DNA from 3 places in the Litoribacter ruber genome. Region 2 is predicted to be linked to each of the others. Evidence: riboswitches for the same ligand, from Rfam matches in the RefSeq annotation. Region 2 holds a riboswitch; each other region holds the start of a gene.
What was found. A riboswitch is a leader RNA that binds a small molecule or an ion and turns the genes downstream of it on or off. The one in region 2 is predicted to bind thiamine pyrophosphate.
Positions count from the first base shown of each region.

Region 1: linked by a shared signal. The riboswitch ahead of thiS (sulfur carrier protein ThiS) and the one ahead of thiM (hydroxyethylthiazole kinase) in region 2 are both predicted to bind thiamine pyrophosphate.
Region 3: linked by a shared signal. The riboswitch ahead of KI659_RS09955 (TonB-dependent receptor) and the one ahead of thiM (hydroxyethylthiazole kinase) in region 2 are both predicted to bind thiamine pyrophosphate.

Region 1 covers NZ_JAHCMY010000010.1:43,901-49,071, forward strand. The annotation lists gene KI659_RS14805 (DEAD/DEAH box helicase) at 1-164, shown strand, start outside; gene KI659_RS14810 (putative DNA modification/repair radical SAM protein) at 505-1,764, shown strand; gene KI659_RS14815 (TIGR03915 family putative DNA repair protein) at 1,761-2,519, shown strand; TPP riboswitch at 2,556-2,647, shown strand; gene thiS (sulfur carrier protein ThiS) at 2,697-2,906, shown strand; gene KI659_RS14825 (thiamine phosphate synthase) at 2,908-3,516, shown strand; gene thiE (thiamine phosphate synthase) at 3,516-4,145, shown strand; gene KI659_RS14835 (thiazole synthase) at 4,120-4,890, shown strand; gene thiH (2-iminoacetate synthase ThiH) at 4,883-5,171, shown strand, end outside.
Region 2 covers NZ_JAHCMY010000002.1:48,659-53,829, reverse strand. The annotation lists gene thiD (bifunctional hydroxymethylpyrimidine kinase/phosphomethylpyrimidine kinase) at 1-793, opposite strand, end outside; gene thiE (thiamine phosphate synthase) at 853-1,494, opposite strand; gene thiM (hydroxyethylthiazole kinase) at 1,495-2,286, opposite strand; TPP riboswitch at 2,322-2,413, opposite strand; gene KI659_RS04910 (GlcG/HbpS family heme-binding protein) at 2,454-2,915, opposite strand; gene recG (ATP-dependent DNA helicase RecG) at 3,081-5,171, opposite strand, start outside.
Region 3 covers NZ_JAHCMY010000004.1:268,886-274,056, reverse strand. The annotation lists gene KI659_RS09955 (TonB-dependent receptor) at 1-1,897, opposite strand, end outside; TPP riboswitch at 1,979-2,074, opposite strand; gene KI659_RS09950 (fatty acid desaturase family protein) at 3,062-4,120, opposite strand; gene KI659_RS09945 (AAA family ATPase) at 4,320-4,853, opposite strand; gene pnuC (nicotinamide riboside transporter PnuC) at 4,846-5,171, opposite strand, start outside.

The DNA of each region.
Region 1 (5,171 bases), on a different contig from region 2:
CCATGTCCTTTGTAGACGGCGACACGCACAAGGAGCTCAAGGACATCGAGAAACTTATCGGCAAAAAAATCCCCGTAATCGAAAACCACCCCTACCCCTTCAATGGCGTAATGACTCCCAAAGCGGAGAAAGCGAAGAAGAAGTCCGGGTTTAGGAGACGATAACGTATGATTTAATAAACCACAGAGGACCGGAGGAAATGTTTTTTCACCGCAAAGGATCGCAGAGGTTCGCAAAGTTTTGAGTGAGAGGTTAAAGGTGAGAAGTGAGAGATCTTTTTTACCTTTGACTTTTTACTTTTTACCCCTCTGATCCTCTGTGGTTATTTTTTTACTCAATAACTTCGCGCCTCTTTGCCCCATTGCGGTTAGATCAAAGTTTCATTAAACGCGACAACTTCCGTCACAGATCTCACAAATCCGAAAATAGCCCCCAGTTTTGCGTTCTACTAGGGAATTAATTTCGACGTTTTATGTTGAAATAGATTCGAAGAAAGAGGTAAGAATGAACTGGGACAGATTAAAGGAAAAGCTTAATATCCTCGCAGATGCGGCCAAATATGACGTATCCTGCTCCTCCAGCGGGAGCAAACGAGCCAATAAGGACAAAGGCCTTGGCGACAGCAGCGGCATGGGAATTTGCCATACCTATACTGAAGACGGGCGCTGTGTCTCCCTGCTGAAGATCCTGCTGACCAATCACTGCATTTACGATTGCCTTTACTGTGTGTCCCGAAAAAGCAACGACATCAAAAGGGCGGCTTTTACCGTGGATGAGGTAGTGGAACTCACCATCAACTTTTATCGCCGAAATTACATTGAGGGCCTTTTCCTATCCTCTGGCATTTTCAAAGACGCAGACTTTACCATGGAAAGATTGGTCAAGGTCGCCAAAAAACTCCGGCAGGAACACAAGTTCAATGGTTACATCCACCTAAAGACCATCCCAGGTGCCAGCGATGAACTCATGCGGGAAGCCGGGCTGTATGCCGACCGACTAAGCGTTAATCTTGAACTCCCCACCTCTTCAGGCCTAAAATTGTTGGCTCCTGACAAGAACCACAAGGACATGATCAAGCCCATGGCCTCTATTCAGCAGGATATTTTGAAATTTAAGGAGGAAAAGAAACTGATCAAATCCACCCCCATTTTTGCTCCTGCTGGCCAATCCAGCCAGATGATTATCGGGGCGACCAAAGAAAGTGACCTGGACATCATCAAAACCAGCTCAACCCTCTACCAGAAGTTCAATCTCAAAAGGGTGTACTTCTCAGGCTATGTACCTGTTTTAGAACACCAAAACTTACCTATTCTAGGCACTCCTGTGCCTTTGGTGCGGGAAAACCGTCTTTACCAAACCGATTGGCTGATGCGATTTTATCAGTTCAACCCTCAGGAGATTGTCAATGAAACACATCCGAACCTAGATTTAGAGATTGACCCTAAGTTAAGTTGGGCCTTGAGAAACCGGGAATATTTTCCTGTTGACGTCAATAAGGCTGATTACCACTTGATACTCAGAATACCGGGCGTGGGAGTGAAATCTGCCAAAAAGATAATAGCGGCCAGAAAATTTGGGGCATTGAATATGGACAAGCTTCGCAAATTTGGAATTGCCATGAACCGCGCCCAGCATTTTATCACCTGTGGAAATCACGTGGGTGCCAGGGACATGGACAGTTTGACCCTGCGTCAACTTATCCTCCAAAATGGCAGCAGCAAATTTTCCGCAAACTTCTCCCCTCAACTTTCCCTTTTCCAATGAGCTATTTTACCTATGACGGATCATTTGACGGCTTGCTGACGGCAATTTTTGAAAGCTACGCCCTAAAAATAGCCGAGCCTCAAATATATATTGAAGGTGATCTGGGGCCACAGCTTTTTGAAAAAATACATAAAGTGTCTGCCGATCAGGAAAAAGCAGAAAGAGTAAAAACGAAAATCCAATCACTCTTGGGAAAAAGTGGTCTTCAGAGTTTATGGAAAGCCACCCTTTCGGAGCAGACAAACGTGGGGAATATCGTATCTGGAGTGGTGCGCTATGCCCTGAAGTCAGAAAAAGATGTGCTCAAGGATTACGGACACCCATCTGTGTTGGCCTTGCAGGAAATCATGAAAAAGCTCAGCAGGGAAAGGCACCGGATGACCGCTTTTGTCAGGTTCAAGTTGGCCTCAGACCAGATTTACTATGCCACCATTGAGCCAGACTTTGATGTGCTGCCGCTGATTTCGGAGCATTTCAAAAACCGGTATGCAGACCAAAAGTGGATGATATTTGACCTCAAGAGAAATTACGGGGTCTTTTATGATTTGACTAAAGTAGTACCCGTAGAATTTCACCAAACTGAAAATTCAGAAACCCCTGCCCTTATCAGCATAGAATGGGACGATACGGAAATGGAATTTCAATCCTTATGGAAAAACTACTTTAAATCCACCAATATAGCCAGCCGCAAAAATCCAAAGCTGCATCTGCAACACGTACCGAAGAGGTACTGGAAATACTTAGTGGAGAAATGAGGGTAGGTCTTCTGCCCAAAACTATTATCTTTGTATTAAATACTTTAGGGGTGCCCCGGCGGGCTGAGATCATACCCTTTGAACCTGATGCAGTTCGGACTGTCGAAGGGAAAAGTCTAGGTCCACATAGAGACCAAACCTAAAGTGTTGTATTTCTGAGTCAAAATTTCACCATAAATGGAAATAATTCTGAACAACACCCCCAAGTCCCTACCCCAGTATGAGCAAATCAGCGCTGCAGAATTGGTATCGGTGACTTTTCCCAATAATGGAAAAGGAATTGCCCTAGCTATAGAAAATCAGGTGATTCCTCGCAATAAATGGACGGAAACCATCATCAGGGATTCCGCAAAAGTGGTAGTATTCAAAGCAACTCAAGGGGGCTGAGATGAAAATTATACTGTTCTCTTCACTCGTGCCGGTACGCAAAGAAGCTGAGCTCATCCGGAGCTATCTAGCCTGTGGAGTAGAACGTTTTCACCTCAAAAAACCCCTTCTTCCCGAAAATGCCCTTGTCCGCTTGGTTGAGCTCATAGGACATGAGCACAGGGAGAAACTTGCCCTGCATTCCCATCACCATATTGCCCGACCCTTAGGGATCAAAAGACTCCACTTTTCTGAGGTCCTTCGGGAAAGTACGCCGGTCGAGGAAATTGAAAACCAGAAAAATCAGGGATTTCACCTAAGCACCTCTGTCCATTCATTTGACACCCTGGAAACACTACCACCCTACTTTGATTACATCTTCATGGGACCTGTCTTTCCAAGCATTAGCAAAAAAGGATATGGGGAACCCTTTGATCCAAAAAAATGGGAAAAGGTAAGGGATATTGACCACAATCTCATTGCCATAGGGGGCATTACCAACGAAAAGCTTCCCCTGGTGATGGAGATGGGTTTTTCAGGTGCCGCACTGTTAGGAGGCATATGGAAATCCACCCAACCCAAAGCCTTGGAAGAACTAAATTTGGCATTACAATTTAAAGAAAGTGTGTGATGGAAAGATTGCAGTTTATCAGTCATGGCCATACGGCCGAAGAGCAACTTGAGGGAATTAAATTGGTTTTGGATGCCGGCTGCAAATGGGTGCAGTTTAGATGGAAAAGCGCCTCCTTAAACAAGATTCTAAAAATCGGAACGGAAGTCAAAAGCCTTACTGAGGCCTATGGAGCCAAACTTCTGATCAACGATCATATCAAAGCCGCTCAGGAGCTTGATGCAGATGGGTTACATTTGGGCCTTGATGATGGAAGCATTCCCGAAGCACGTAAGATTTTGGGCGTAAAGAAAATCATCGGTGGAACAGCCAATACCTTGAAGCATGTACAGCAAAGACTTGATGAGGGAGTGGATTATGTAGGCTTGGGCCCATTGAGATTTACAGTCACCAAAGAGAAACTAAGCCCAATCCTCGGTTTTGAGGGATACACGGACATCTGCAGCAAACTGACCTCGGGTCAGGTACCCATTTATGCCATAGGAGGCGTAAATGCCGAGGATATACCGCAATTACTGGAATGCGGAGTTTATGGAGTGGCGGTATCATCTGCCCTTCTGGACGATCCCAATTCAAGTATTAAAAATTTTAACAGAAAACTTTATGAAGCCGCTAAAAATAGTAGATAAGGAATTTACCTCCCGCCTTTTTCTGGGAACAGGAAAATTCGGGAGCAATAAGGATATGGAGGAGGCTGTGCTGGCTTCGGGAAGTGAAATGGTAACCGTGGCACTTAAGAGGGTGGATATGGAAACCGATACCGACCAGATCATCACCCATCTGCAACATCCGCATATTAACCTTTTGCCTAATACTTCCGGAGTCAGAAATGCCAAGGAAGCCATTTTTGCTGCCCAGCTTACCAGGGAGGCCATGGAGACCAATTGGCTGAAGCTGGAAATCCACCCGGATCCAAAATACCTGATGCCGGACCCCATCGAAACGCTTAAGGCCACTGAGGAACTTGCCAAAATGGGCTTTATTGTACTGCCCTACATCCACGCCGACCCTGTGCTATGCAAGAGGCTGGAGGATGCCGGGACATCTGCTGTGATGCCACTGGGTGCCCCCATTGGGACAAACAAAGGACTCAAAGCCGAAACCTTCCTGGAGATCATTATTGAGCAAAGCCGTGTGCCAGTGATCATAGATGCCGGCATTGGAGCTCCATCGGACGCCTCCAAAGCTATGGAAATGGGTGCCGATGCGGTCTTGGTCAATACAGCCATTGCCGTGGCTGGAAATCCAAGGGAAATGGCCAAGGCCTTTAAATTAGCTGTTGAGGCTGGTAGAATGGCATTTGAAGCCAGATTGGGTAAAATCAGCAGCCACGCTGAGGCATCCTCTCCCCTCACCCAATTTTTGAATGAATAACCAAGACCGAATTGTGCAGAAGAGTTTCGTAGAAGTATTTGAAAATCACAGCTGGGAGGAAATCAGCGAAAGAATCAACAGCAAGCAGGAAGCAGACGTAATCCGTGCCATCCGTAGTCCAAAGCGAAATTTAGAGGATTTTATGGCCCTGATCAGTCCTGCGGCCGAACCGTTTCTGGAAGAAATGGCCCAGGTGAGCCACCAACTGACCAAGGAGAGATTTGGCAAAACCATACAGATGTACGCGCCCATGTATGTGAGCAACGAGTGCCAAAACATCT
Region 2 (5,171 bases):
AAGGTCCATTGCCGGATCCTGTCACCACATCTTTGCCCTGATCTATGGCCTGCCAGATGTACTCACGAGCATTGTGCACTGCATCCTCCAAGTTATGGCCTTTGGCCAATTCTGCTGCAATCGCCGAGGAGAGCGTGCAGCCTGTGCCGTGTACATTTCTGGTGTGGATCTTCGGGCTGTCGAAGGTCAAATGGGCATTGCCATCTTTTACCAACACATCGTATACCGTTTCCCCAGCCAAGTGCCCTCCTTTGAGCAATACCGCCTTTGCTCCTTTAGAAATCAGTTTTAGCCCGGCAATCTCCATCTCGTCCTTGTCAGTGATTTTCATCCCGGTCAGTATTTCCGCCTCATCCAGATTAGGGGTAATTACTTTGCAGAGGGGGATTAGTTTTTTGGCGAGTGCCTCCACGGTTTCATCCTGGATGAGCTTGTCCCCGCTGGTGGCCACCATCACGGGATCAAACACTACCGGGATTTTCGGATACCTCTTAAGTGTTTCTACAATGACATCCACAACTTCAGGCCTGTCCAGCATGCCTATTTTGATGGCCTTGGGCTTGATGTCCTCAATCACGGCCAAAATTTGCCCTTTGATGATATCAGGAGGAATGGAGTGGATTGCTGTCACACCCAAGGTGTTTTGAACCGTGATTGCTGTAATGGCAGAGGTGCCAAAGCAACCGAGTGCGGAAAAGGTCTTGAGGTCGGCCTGTATCCCCGCGCCCCCCCCACTGTCCGATCCGGCAATGGTGAGGACGGGAATATATTTATTTCTTAAATAGTTTTTCATGGGTGACTTATTATAAAACCTGCCAGGTTATTCGTGAAATTTATCCAATCTGGCAGGTTTTAACTTATACTCTTTTCAATTTGATTTCGAAATTCCTCGGCAGCCTTGGCGGGGCTAGGGTCACTGCAGATGCCGGAGACCACCGCCAGGCAATCCGCTCCGGCCCGAATTACCGACTCCGCATTGCTCACTTTGATATTGCCTATTGCCACCAGGGGCTTGCTGGTCATCTGTCTCAGGTTTTGCAGCCCATTCAAGCCCCACTCCGTGTAGGTGTCAGCTTTGGTGGGAGTGGTGAAAATTGGGCTTACTCCATAATACCAGGCAAACTCGCTGCCTGCCTTTGTCAATTCTGAGGCCTGTTCCAGCGAAAGGCCCACAGGGTAGTGGCTGCCCAAGAGGCTTTTTACCTGTTGCAGACTTTCATCTTTCTGCCCGATATGAAGTCCTGTCGCCTCTACTGCTTTGGCCACTTCCACGTTGTCATTGATTATCAACGGCACGTTGTATTTCGAACAAATTTCCTTTAGACGAAGGGCTTTTTCGGTGAAAGCAGGTGTGGCAAGATCCTTTTCACGTAGCTGTATGATCTCCACGCCGCCTTTGATTGCCTCTTCCATTACCCAAAAGAAATCCCTTCCCAGACAGGCTTTTTGGTCAGTTACTAAATACAGGCGGAATGGAAAATCTGCAAAATCCATTTAGAGCATGCTGATTTTGGCAAGGTTGGTGATATCGGTGTCGCCCATCTGGTGGAGGCAGTCGTAAATGTAGAGTTGCATGGTCCCAGGACCGGATGCCATCTCAGAGGCCATCTGCCCTGCCATGCCCAAAACCGCCATAGCCGATACGGTGGCATCAAATGGGTCATCTATTACAGCGGCAAATGCCCCTATCAACGCCGAGGCTGTGCAGCCCATTCCCGTGATTTGGCCCATGAGTTCGTGGCCATTTTCTATCATCGAAACCCTGTCGCCTTGGATTACATAGTCCTTTTCCCCTGAAATGCACACCACGGCACCGGTAGAATTGGAGAGGTTTTTTCCAGCCTCAACGGCCTCATCGGAGGTGTTGGCGCTGTCCACACCTTTGGATGCGATGTCGATTTTGGCCAAAGACATGATCTCGGAGGCGTTGCCTCGGATGACGGTCGGTTTGTGGTGGAGAAGCTCGGCAAGGGTATCATTGCGGTATTTGGAGGCACCAGCACCTACAGGATCCAAAATCCAGGGTTTGCCAATGGAGTTGGCCTTTTTGGCGGCGAGCATCATGCTGTCTACCCAATATTCGTCCAATGTGCCGATATTGATTACCGAGGCGCCAACCAAGTCAATGAGATCTTCCACCTCAGGGTGGGCATGTGCCATGATGGGGGAGGCCCCAATGGCCAATATGGCGTTGGCCGTATTGTTCATCACCACAAAATTGGTGATGTTGTGAACCAGCGGGCTTTTTTGCCTTACAAGCTGTAGGTTTTTGATAATAGACTCCATGGTAGTTGTGGGTTTAGTTAGGAGTCCCTTTGAAAAGTCAATACGCAACTTTTTCCTTCGGCAGTGCGAACTGCATCAGGTTCAAAGGGTATAATCTCAGCCCAACTGGGCACCCCTAAAGTTTGATTATGGGAACTAAGTTAGTAAATCCTGCCATCGAAGGCAATTTATGGCCAAGCTTTTAGAGCCGCTTCGGCGATGATTCCATCCTGTTCGCTTGTTACCCCACTGATTCCGATGGCTCCTATCACGCGGTCTCCATCTTTGATTGGCAACCCACCTTCCACGGCTACCACATTCGGCAAACTCATTAAATGGCTGTTTCCGCTCTTGGCTCCATCTTCAAAAACCTTGGTAGACCGCTTGAAATAGACAGAAGTTTTTGCTTTGGCAATGGCCACTTCCACGCTGCCCACCTGGGTGCCGTCCATGCGCCTCAAGGCCAGCAAATGCCCACCTTCATCCAAAATGGCAATGACCACGTTCCAGTTGTCCTGTCTGGCCCGCTCCTCAGCCGCATCTGAAATCTTCTGTGCAGCCTCCAGGTCAAGGGCACGGGTTTGGGAAAGGGCAAGGTTGGTGATGGAAAAGAAAAATAAAGCGATTAAAAGTCTTTTTTTGATGTTCATGGTGAAGAAAATTAGTGGAGATTAAATTTACGGATTTCCTAGCTGAGATTTTCCAAAAGCTGAAAATTATTAAAGGGGAGGTGTTTGTCAGGCTTCAGCAAAAAACTCTGTGAAACTATTTTTTTTTAAAACCCATTTAAACTCTGTGTCCTTTTCTTTTACGCCTCAACTTATCCTGCTCCAATTGACCTGATGTTTTCTTTGGCTTTGAACCTGCCGTAGGATCAGGGCATTGCTGGGGTGGCTGAGATCAGGGTCCTCGGCCAGGATATTCTGGGCGGCATCTCTTGCAATGGCCAAGATAGGGGCATCCTTGCTTAGGTCACCGATCAGCAGGTCCATGATGCCACTCTGCTGTGTGCCCATCAGGTCACCAGGGCCACGCAGTTTGAGATCTACATCTGCAATCTCAAAACCGTTATTTGTTCTGACCATGGTATCAAGGCGGATTCGGCTGTCTTTGGAGAGTTCATATTTGCTCATCAGCACACAATAGGACTGCTCGGCGCCACGTCCCACGCGCCCTCTGAGCTGGTGGAGCTGGGAGAGGCCAAACCTTTCCGCATTTTCAATGATCATGACTGAGGCATTGGGCACATTTACACCCACCTCAATCACGGTGGTGGCCACCATGATCTTGGTTTCTCCTTTGACAAACCGCTGCATCTCGTAATCCTTGTCAGCCGGCTTCATTGCTCCGTGCACGATGCTGAGTGGATATTGCGGAAAGGCCCTGGCGATACTTTCATATCCGTCCATCAAGCTCTTTAAATCCATCTTTTCCGATTCCTCAATGAGCGGATAGACTATATAAACCTGCCTGCCCAATTCGATTTCTTTCTTGATAAACCCAAAAACCTTGAGCCTGTCCTTGTCATAGCGGTGTACAGTCTGGATAGGTTTTCTGCCAGCCGGTAGCTCATCAATGACCGAAATGTCGAGATCCCCGTAAAGGGTCATCGCCAAAGTCCTGGGAATAGGCGTGGCGGTCATGACCAGTACATGCGGAACAAACTGCTTGTTTTTGGCCCAAAGTTTTGCCCGCTGGGCCACACCGAATCTGTGCTGCTCATCCACGATGGCTAGGCCAAGATTCTTGAACTGGACGATATCTTCCAAAAGCGCATGGGTGCCGATGAGTATATGGAGTTCTCCGCTCAACAAAGCTGCATGGATCTTTTTCCGTTCCGACTTCTTGGTGCTGCCTGTCAGCAAGGCAATATTGAGCCCCATCATATCCGCAAATTCCTTCAAGCCCTCATGATGCTGGTTGGCCAAAATCTCCGTGGGTGCCATCAGACAAGCCTGTGACGATGAGCCTATGGCCACCAGGCAGCAGATAAAAGCCACCATGGTTTTGCCGCTCCCTACATCGCCTTGGATCAACCGGTTCATCTGCTTTCCCGATCGCATGTCGTTATAAGCCTCCTTGATCACCCTTTTCTGCGCTCCGGTAAGTTCAAACGGGATATGGTTTTTATAAAATTCCGTCAGCAGGTTGGTATCTGAAAGAATCTGCCCCTGGGATTTCTCCGTTCGGGTCAATTTAAGTTTCAACAACCTGAGCTGTACATAAAAAAACTCCTCAAACTTTAGCCTATAAATGGCTTTTCTCAAAACCTCAGGGTTTGAGGGAAAGTGTATTTCTTTGATCGCAGGCTTTTTTGCCAGAAGGTTGAACCTCTCCAAAATGCTTGTCGGTAAAGTTTCGTGGATCTGAGGTAGGGCATTTTGCAGCAGGATTTCCATGATTTTGGAAATGCCCTTGCTGTCGAGAAATTTTGCCCGTAGTTTTTCGGTAGTGGAATAGATCGGCTGAAAGGCATTTCGGTTTTCTGTTGCCGCTGTATAGATTTCGAGTTCGGGGTGGGCGATGCTGAATTTACGGCCGTATTGATTGGGCTTTCCAAAAGCAATATAAACCGCTCCAACGGTAAGTTTTTTGACCACCCATTGTACCCCTTTAAACCAGGTCAGTTCCATTTCCCCGGTTTCGTCTCTGAAGTAGCCTACCAGCCGCTTCCTTCTCCCGTCACCGATGGTTTCTATTTTGACCAACCTGCCCAATATCTGTACGTGATCAAGTTCGGCAGTAAGGTGGCGGATTTTGTAAAACTTGGTGCGGTCCTCATACCGGAAAGGGTAGTGCTGCAGCAATTCCCCAAAAGTAAAAATGTTGAGTTCTTTGTTGAGCAACTCAGCTTTTTGGGGGCCTACGCCTTTCAGAAATTCTATTTTGGTATCGAAGTAGCCGGG
Region 3 (5,171 bases), on a different contig from region 2:
AAAGCATCACCGCTCCGTCCAACTCGATACCCGCTCTATAGCTATCCGCCACATTTTCTCGGATATAGGCCCCTACATCATTTAATTGCCCTGTAAGCACCAATTGATCATTATACTTCATGTAGTAGAGATTGGCGCCATATTGGAAATTGTTGTGCTGTGTCCTTACACCAGCCTCAATGTTTTGGAGGTTTTCTGGCCTTGGAATCTCTGTGAGGGGGCTGTCAGTGAAATCCCTTCTCACTGGTTCACGATTGGCTACCGCATAGGAGGCGTAGAAGGTTTTGCCTTTGGCCGCCTCATAGCTGAAGCCGAATTTTGGGTTAAAGAAATGGTAGTTTTGGAATCCGCTGATGTCTCGGAGGTCGTTGTTGATTCCTACAAATCTATAGTCGATTCCTCTGTATTGAAGGTCGCCAAAAAGGTAAAGCTGGTCTACCACTTCATAGGTAGCTTTAAGGAAAATGTTGCGGTCATCTTTCACCGCATTGTTGTCATAATAACGGTCCCGGATATCCGTATCGCCTGCTACTCTCATCCAGATGATTTCCCCAAAGTGGTCCCCGTCATAACGGTTTGCCCCACCGCCCAAAATCGCATCCAATCGGCCGTCACCGGAGATGTAATTCAGCGAGAAAGTCGCCCCATAGAAGTCATTGTCCAACCATCTTCTTCTGATGATGTCTGTTCTTTCAATGGTTTCCCCACCAATCACAATAGGCTGGATGCCGTAGTTTCTAAGAAGTCGGTCATTTGGACGGAACTGCTCATAATATCCGGCGCCTTTAGTATAGTGCAGGGCCGCATTGGCTTTCCAATTGCTATCCAGATTACCGGCATAGATGAATTGATAGTGCTGCTGCTGGTAATTATCCGTTTCGTTTTCGTAGGTATAGCTGTTAAAAGTACGGTTGGTCTGCAGCAGGTTTTCCGGGACACCATTCCAAGCTTGGTAAGTTTGCTCAGCTCCTGCAAATACATTCATTTTGAAAACATGGTTGTCGCCATAATAACCCCCAGATAGATAATAGGAGCGAAGGTCTGAAAAGGCACGGTCAATGTAGCCATCGGAAGTGATCTGCGATAATCTTGCGTCTACTGCCCACCTGTTGTTCAATAGGCCCGTTCCGGCTTTCACTGTATGGCGCCGGGTATTGAAAGAACCGAACCCATTGTCGATTTCGGCGTAGCTTTCTTCCCTTTTGGTATCTGTCTGGATGTTGAGGCTGGCCCCAAAAGTAGCCGCACCATTGGTGGAAGTACCCACACCACGCTGGATCTGGATGTTTTCCACGGATGAGGCAAAGTCCGGCATGTTGACCCAGAATACGCCATGGGATTCGGCATCATTAAGCGGGATCCCGTTTACTGTTACGTTGATTCTGGTTTGGTCGGAACCCCGGATTCTCAGACCCGTGTAGCCCACACCTGCTCCCGCATCGGAATGGCTGACCACTGATGGGGTGTAATTTAGCAGGAAAGGAATGTCCTGGCCCAGATTGTTTTTGTTGAGTTCCTCTTTGGAGATGGTTTTAAAGGTTGTGGGGGTGGTCTGTCCGGCCCGTGTGGCTGTAACGATAAACTCCTCGGTGGAAAGCAGGCTTTTGTCCAAGGAGAAATCCAATTCTAAATCGGCCGAAATGCTGATGCTTGACCTTGTGGTCTGGTACCCTACGTAAGAAACCCTCACATCGTAATCTCCGGCAGGAATCCTGTTGACTTGGTAACGGCCGATCATGTCGGTGGTGCTTCCCCTGCCGGTGCCCTCTAAGATAATGTTTGCTCCCGGAAGGGTTTCACCAGTTTCGGCATCGGTGACTGTGCCGGACAAACGGTTCTGTGCCATGGCGCCGATGCTCATGAGCATGACGGATAGCATGAATACTAACTTTTTCATGTAATAATGGTGATAAAAACTGTTGCCTTTCGGCAGTTTGGTTAAACATAGAAGCAAACCAAGGGGAGGCTGCTCCACTTTCTGTAAACCGCTCATTTCCCTTCGCCGGTACTAACCGTATCAGGTTCAATGGGTATGATCTCAGCCCGTTATATTAGGGCACCCCTTAATGGGAGCAAAGGTAAGGATATTATCAAGATCGGCAATGGAATTAAAAATAGAAGAATTAGGAATGAGGAATTAAGAATGAACGGTTGAAGAAAATGGCCACAAAGGGCTCAAAGGCGCTAAGACTGGTTCGCGGACAAGGAAATGGGCACAAAGGAGTTGCACCAGGTTTTAAAAAAGTCGCGAAAACGGTTGGGAATAAATAATTAGCAATGAAGAATGAGCGGGCATGTTATTATAAAAAAAAAGCCGCACTAAGTTAGATTTAAACCTTAAATAGAAGAATTAGGAATGAGGAATTAAGAATGAACGGTTGAATAAAATGGCCACAAAGGGCTCAAAGGCGCTAAGACTGGTTCGCGGACAAGGAAATGGGTCGCAAAGGAGTTGCACCAGGTTTTAAAAACGCCGCGAAAAGGGTTGGGAATAAATAATTAGCAATGGAGATGAGCGGCAATGTTATTATAAAAAAAAAAGCCGCACTAAGTTAGATTTAAACCTTAAATAGAAGAATTAGGAATGAGGAATTAAGAATGAACGGTTGAATAAAATGGCCACAAAGAGCTCAAAGGCGCTAAGACTGGTTCACGGACAAGGAAATGGGTACAAAGGAGTTGCACCAAGTTTTAAAAAAGCCGCGAAAAGGGTTGGGAATAAATTATTAGCAATGGAGAACGGGCATGTTATTATAAAAAAAAAGCCGCACTAAGTTAGATTTAAACCTTAAATAGAAGAATTAGGAATGAGGAATTAAGAATGAACGGTTGAATAAAATGGCCACAAAGGGCTCAAAGGCGCTAAGACTGGTTCGCGGACAAGGAAATGGGTCGCAAAGGAGTTGCACCAGGTTTTAAAAACGCCGCGAAAAGTGTTGGGAATAAATAATTAGCAATGGAGATGAGCGGGCATTGTTATTATAAAAAAAAAAGCCGCACTAAGTTAGATTTAAACCTTAGTGCGACTTCTTCGACTTTGTGGGCAATTATTTTTCAGAAATTAAGCTGTGCCCAATGCCTTCAGGTGATAATAATGCGATGCAAAGGCCTGTCTTAGTCTGGAGTGCTCCAAGTAAGGCACTTGGTATTCCTGGCACACATCCTTGATGATCTTGCTTATTGCAGGATAATGGATATGGGAAATCTTTGGGAAAAGGTGGTGCTCCACCTGGAAATTCAGCCCGCCTACCAACCAAGTCAATACCTTATTTTTGGTGGCAAAATTAGTGGTGGTTCTCAATTGGTGGGTAGCCCAGTCGTCTTCCAGCTGGACGCCTTCATTGATAGGGAAGATGGTTTCCTCTACTGAGTGAGCCATTTGGAAGATGACGCTCAGGAAGATGCCCGTGGAAAAGCCAAACAGGAGAAAGCCTACCAACCAGGGCATAAAACCTAACAGATAAATGGGCAGTGCCATAAACAAAACCGCATGGACTAACTTGAAGCCCCAAAAGGAGATGTGGTCACTGGTTTTCATTTTCTGGATAGGGGTGATGCCTACCCGGCCGGTCACATATTTTTTGTAATCGGTCACAAACACCCAGTAATGATAGAGCAGGCTATAAGTCAGAAGGAAATATAGATGCTGATACTTGTGCATGCCATACCGCTTTTGGGCTGGGCAAAGTCGTAGGAAAGGCCGTGCGTTCATATCGTCATCCACACCTTCAATGTTGGTGTAGGAGTGATGGACCACGTTGTGCTTGGTTTTCCACATGAAGACATTTGCCCCTAGGAAGTTGATGGATAAGCCAGCCAGTTTGTTGAGCCATGGCTGGTTGCTAAAGCTGCCATGGGCGCCATCGTGCATGACATTAAAGCCAATCGAGGCCGCCAGTCCGCCTAGGACGATGCTTTCCAGGATGGCAATAGGCCAGAAAGGAGTGAAGAAAAGCAGGTGGATATAAACCGCCACAAATGAGATAGTCAGGATTATGGCTTTGGTGTAAAGCTGGGTGTTTCCTGTTTGGGCAATGTTATTTTCTTTGAAATGATTCTGGACGCGTGCTTTTAATGTTTGGTGAAATGGGGTGGATTTCTGGAATTTTGGTTTTTGCATAAAGAAATGATGAAATTCTAATTCATTTTGGCCACTGAAGCGCTGCCGTATTACTGGGGGGACTTTAATAGCTATTAAGCAAATATAAGCTTTTTTAAACTTTTCAAAAATGCAAATATTGATAGGTGGTTAAATCCTTTTTTATTGCTTTATCTTTTGATTTGCTTCATTTACCTAACGGCGGCTTTGGACATATAATTCAATCCATTCGTTTTTTTCTCATTAATGCCTCTATTATTTCAATAGAGGCATGCAATCTTTCTTCAATCATGCCGGAAACCAATTGATAAGGAACACTGGTGGTTTGGATTTTTTCCAAATAAACATTAAAAAAATAATTCCTCATTTCAGGTTCAGGATGTTCCCGCTGCGGGTCGGGTTCCCAGGGCATATCTATGTTTGTAAGCAGGTAGAGGTCATAATTCCTGCGGCTGATTTCATCTAGGGTCCAAGCATGGGTTTTACCATATTTATGGCGACTCCAAACATCGATCACGTGCAGGTCCGTATCGCAAAAAAGCATCTTCTCAGCATTCTTGGCGGCCAGTTCCTCGAGCTGGATTTGGCCTTGGGCAATAGGCAGAAGGTCCTCGTATCGATATTCCCTATCCAATTGCTCCAGGTATTCTCGGGCGTATTCACGGACCCAAGGTTCGCCGAAATGATCAGAAAGTCCTTTGGCAAGTGTGCTTTTCCCGGTTGATTCCGGTCCAATGATCACGATTCTAAGCATAAACGGGTTTTTTAGCAGCTTTCATCCAGGCGATTAAACCCAAAATGGCCATCACCGTGAATACCATAAACTGGAAAGAGGTCAATATTAAATCCTTATGCCAATACAGGGGCACCGATACGAGGTCTGTAATGATCCAGGCTATCCAGTTTTCCACCTTTTTCTTGGCCATCAGCCACATGCCCACAAAGGCCGAGGAGGTGGTGAAGGAATCCCAGTAGGGCACGGTACTGTCTGTGTAATTTGACAATACCAGATAAAGGGTCAGATAGGAAGCTCCAAAAATAGCCAAGCTGTAGAAGATGCCGCTTTTTTTGA